Regions from separate parts of the Larkinella sp. genome, predicted to be linked through region 2. Evidence: riboswitches for the same ligand, from Rfam matches in the RefSeq annotation. Region 2 holds a riboswitch; the other holds the start of a gene.

Evidence for each region. A riboswitch is a leader RNA that binds a small molecule or an ion and turns the genes downstream of it on or off. The one in region 2 is predicted to bind cobalamin.
Region 1: another riboswitch for cobalamin. It lies ahead of metE (5-methyltetrahydropteroyltriglutamate--homocysteine S-methyltransferase); the one in region 2 lies ahead of ACO064_RS30565 (TonB-dependent receptor plug domain-containing protein).

The regions. Positions count from the first base shown of each region.
Region 1 is NZ_OZ245776.1:5,869,242-5,871,444, forward strand. Features, by position in the region: gene ACO064_RS22965 (hypothetical protein) at 1-417, opposite strand, end outside; cobalamin riboswitch at 654-855, shown strand; gene metE (5-methyltetrahydropteroyltriglutamate--homocysteine S-methyltransferase) at 1,014-2,203, shown strand, end outside.
Region 2 is NZ_OZ245776.1:7,699,461-7,701,663, forward strand. Features, by position in the region: gene ACO064_RS30555 (2,3,4,5-tetrahydropyridine-2,6-dicarboxylate N-succinyltransferase) at 1-471, shown strand, start outside; gene ACO064_RS30560 (helix-turn-helix transcriptional regulator) at 664-1,068, shown strand; cobalamin riboswitch at 1,094-1,297, shown strand; gene ACO064_RS30565 (TonB-dependent receptor plug domain-containing protein) at 1,388-2,203, shown strand, end outside.

The sequences.
Region 1 (2,203 bases), 1.8 Mb from region 2:
AAAACCGCCTTCCGGTTTTTTCAACACCCACCTTCCTTCTGTTTCCACACGCTCGCCTTCGTGCCACGTAATGGCATCGCCGGTGAGCGTGAAGGTGATTTCGTGCGGTTGCGTAACGCCTTCACCCGAGCGCTGCCAGTCGGCCCGGATCTGATTCTTCGTTAACGTTCCCTGCAACGGGCCCCGCGCCCGGTCTTTCTCATCCGGCAAAATGGCCAGCTCGCCCGTTACGTCGGCGCCCTGAATGACCAGCCGGAGCAGCGTGGTATCGCGCCCCACCACCTGCCGGTAGCAAACGGTATCGATAGACGTAACCGTCGAATCAGCCCGGTTTTCCGTCGTTTCCGACCGGCGGGAACGGTCACCGCAGCTACTGAGAATCAAAATCAGGAGTCCTGAAGGCAGGAGATATTGCATTGAATTTAAATGAAGAGAATGAAAAATGTAAAATGACGAATGCTAAATGTAAAAGTAGTCGGCTGGCTCTCTCTTTTCCATTTGGCGTTCGACATTTTACATTTTTCGTTCCTTTTTGTACAACCTCCAAAACCCAACAATGGTTGGCTGTACCCGGTTTTTCTGATGGGTGGTTCAGGAAGCCGGTTTGTTTTTTCCGCCGGATTGGCGTTAGTTTGTGCCGTTGTTCTTTGTTTTCCGTCAAATACGCTAATGGTTTCCCCGGGAGATTCGGGGAATGAAAAAGGAATCGTGTGAAAATCACGAGCAGACGTTGCTACTGTCAGTGACCATAGAAAAGGGTTTGCCCTCGATGTCCATTGTTCTGCCCAGGGCGGGATGAGAAGGACGGCAAATACCGTCACAAGCCAGGAGACTTGCCTTAGCCATATTGATTCAGCCTACACGCTTCTGGGCTTCCATCAAATCTTGACTTTCTCTTATCTTCCTGTCTTTCAAGGGCTGGGTGGGGTGTGTCATTGTGTTGGGTGTTCCGCAGCGTGCGGGTGTAGGGAGTTCGGCAAAGAATTCTGTACCATTATTAAACAACCCACAAAATGGTCGCACACAACCTCGGCTATCCACGAATCGGTAGCCACCGCGAACTCAAAAAGGCCAGTGAACAGTACTGGGCCGGAAAAATTACGCATGACCAACTGGTCGAAGCCGGGCAACACATCCGGCGCGACAACTGGCTCACCCAGCAACAGGCCGGCATCTCGCTCATTCCGTGCAACGATTTCTCGTTTTACGATCAGATCCTGGATTGGTCGCTGACCATCGACGCCATTCCGGAACGGTTTCGGCCGCTCGCCGAAAAACCGGGGGGGCGCGAACTGGATCTGTATTTTGCGATGGCCCGCGGCTATCAGCAGGATGGTCTGGATCTCATTGCTCTGGAAATGACAAAGTGGTTCGACACCAATTACCATTATCTGGTTCCCGAATTCAGCAAAGCGCAGTCGTTTTCGCTGCGTTCCGGGAAAGTTTTCACGGATTTTGAGGAAGCCAAAACCGTATTGGGCCGTATTCCAAAACCGGTTTTGCCGGGGCCGGTAACGTATCTGTTGCTGGGAAAAGAAAAAGAGGACGGTTTTCACCGGCTGGATTTGCTCGAACGACTGCTGCCGGTGTATGAACAGATTCTGAGCCGTTTGGAAGCACAGGGTGCCGAATGGATTCAGTTTGACGAACCGGGTCTGGTGCTGGATGCGGACGAGCAACAACAGATAGCTTACGCTACGGCCTACCGGTTTTTGCGCGAACGGTTTCCAAACCTGAAATTTCTGGTCGCTTCCTATTTTGAATGTTTCGGCGAAAATCTGACGCTGGCGACGCAATTGCCCGTCGATGCGCTGCACATCGATCTGGTTCGCTGCCCCAATCAACTGGATGATCTGTTAAACACGGATTTTGTCGATCGGAAAACCATCCTATCGCTGGGCGTGGTGGATGGCCGGAACATCTGGATCAATGACCTGACCCGTTCACTCAGCCTGATTCGGAAAGCCACTGACGCCCTGGGCCAAAACCGTGTGTGGATAGCACCTTCGTGTTCTCTACTGCACACACCCTGCGATCTGGATGCGGAAACGGAAACCAGCGGTTTAACGCCCGAAATCAAACAATGGCTGGCTTTTGCCAAACAGAAACTGGGCGAAGTGGTTAAACTGGCAACGATTGCGGCTCAACCCGACCGCGAACAGGCGAGGAGCTGGCTGGTTGAAAATGAGACGGTTCTGGTCGC
Region 2 (2,203 bases):
TCTTATGTAAATGTCGGTGCTTACGTCGATGAGCGAACCATGGTCGATACGTGGGCTACGGTGGGCAGTTGTGCACAGATCGGAAAGGACGTTCACCTCAGTGGGGGAGTAGGCATCGGCGGGGTGCTGGAACCACCCCAGGCGTCGCCCGTTATTGTGGAAGACGGCGCCTTCATCGGCTCCCGCTGCATCGTCGTGGAAGGCGCACACATTGGCAAAAGAGCCGTCCTGGGGGCCGGTGTCACCATCACCGGCAGTTCCAAAATTATCGACGTCACCGGTTCAACACCGGTCGAACACCGGGGCTATGTCCCCGACAATTCCGTCGTCATCCCGGGTACTATTGCTAAAGAATTTGCAGCCGGTGTCTACCAGGTTCCCTGCGCGCTGATCATCGGTCTGCGCAAGGAATCGACGGATTTGAAAACGTCGCTTAACGACGCGCTGCGCACAAACAATGTAACGGTTTAAACCGTGATACATCTGTAAACGAGCAGTCTCCTTCTATCTAAATTCACAAAAGCCAATTTTACATCAGTAACGTTGGCTTTTTCTATTTGTAAACTATTAACATTTGTACTATTTACATTATTAACAAATATTGATTTACATTTGTGTTGCTATGCGTTGTAAACTGATTACTTTTGTAAAAAACATACCGCCATGAATGTAAATGACAAAATTAAACAGGTACTGAAGGACAAGAACTTAACCCCTTCTTATTTCGCTGATGAAATCGGGGTTCAACGGTCGAGCATCTCTCACATCCTCTCGGGACGCAACCGCCCCAGCTTCGACATCATCCAGAAGATCATTCGCCGGTTTCCCGAGCTAGGTTACGATTGGATACTGGAAGAAGATCAACCCTTAACAAATGTAAATCCTCGTCCGGTCGCCATGCCAGCCATTTCGCGCAAGCCCAGCCCGCAACCCGAAATTGTAGACGAAAAACCGCCTTATACTGCCCCGCCACAATCGTCTGTAGCGAAAAATAAAGAAGAAAAAACCATAGAGCGAATTCTGATTTTCTACACCGACGGCACCTTCCGGGAGTACGCGCCGTCATAAATAATTGGAGAATCCTCCACAACCTGCTACCTTTGTCGCATTAGGTGCCGCCTGCCGATTTTGGGCAGGGTTGGCTTAATAGGGAAGTCGGTGCAAAACCGATGCTGTCCCCGCAACTGTAAACCCGTACGAACTGATTTCCTCTTCTTGCCACTGTCCGCTTTCGTTCGGATGGGAAGGCCGAAATCAGTGGGTGAGCCAGGAGACCTGCCTAAAACAACGATGCTCAGTTTCTTTCGGGTGAAAAGGAAACCGGGTTTTACGGCTCCCAATCCTTTTTACGAGGGAATTGACGGCCACTTTTTTACTTAATTCAGCTATGATGCGGTATAGAGACGGGATTATCCTGTCCTTACTGGTGGGTTCGTTTTCGGTTGTGAACGGCCAAACCAACGGTACTGACCAAACGTTACCCGCCGTAACGATTCGTGGAACCACGCCCGAGCGGTTTTCGGCCGGGCAAAAAACCCAGCGGATCGACTCCGTGACGCTCGAACAGTTCCGTTTTCAAACGCTGACGGACCTCCTGACCTATACGACCCCCATTGCGTTTAAGGTATACGGTGCGGGCCAGTTATCGACCGCTTCGTTCCGCGGTACCTCGGCCAATCACACCGCCGTGCTCTGGAACGGAATCAACATTAACCAGCCAACGCTTGGGCTTAGCGACTTCTCAACGCTGCCCGTCACCGGTTTCGATCAGCTTGCGGTTCAGTATGGCTCCTCCGCCAGTTGCGTGGGTTCGGATGCCGTGGGGGGCAGTATTCTGCTCATGAACAATCCGAAGTGGCAGCAACCCGGTTTTCAGGCTTCCGTCGGGCAGCAGCTCGGAAGTTTCCGGAATTACGGAACCCAGCTTGGAATCCGGTTTGTGAGTACCGCCGGAAAGCGCTGGCAGATCGCCGGGAAATCGTTCTTCTACACCACCAACGCCAACAATGATTTCCCATATCGCGAACGGGGAAATTACTTCGTCGAACATTCGATCACCAAACAGAAGGGCTTCATTCAGGATTTGTATTTCCGAAACCAGAAAAACCAGCAGCTTTCGGTGAACCTCTGGTTAACGGATAACGACTTGACCGTTACGCCCTACGATACTACCGTTCGGGAACGAACCCGCTCACAGTCGTAC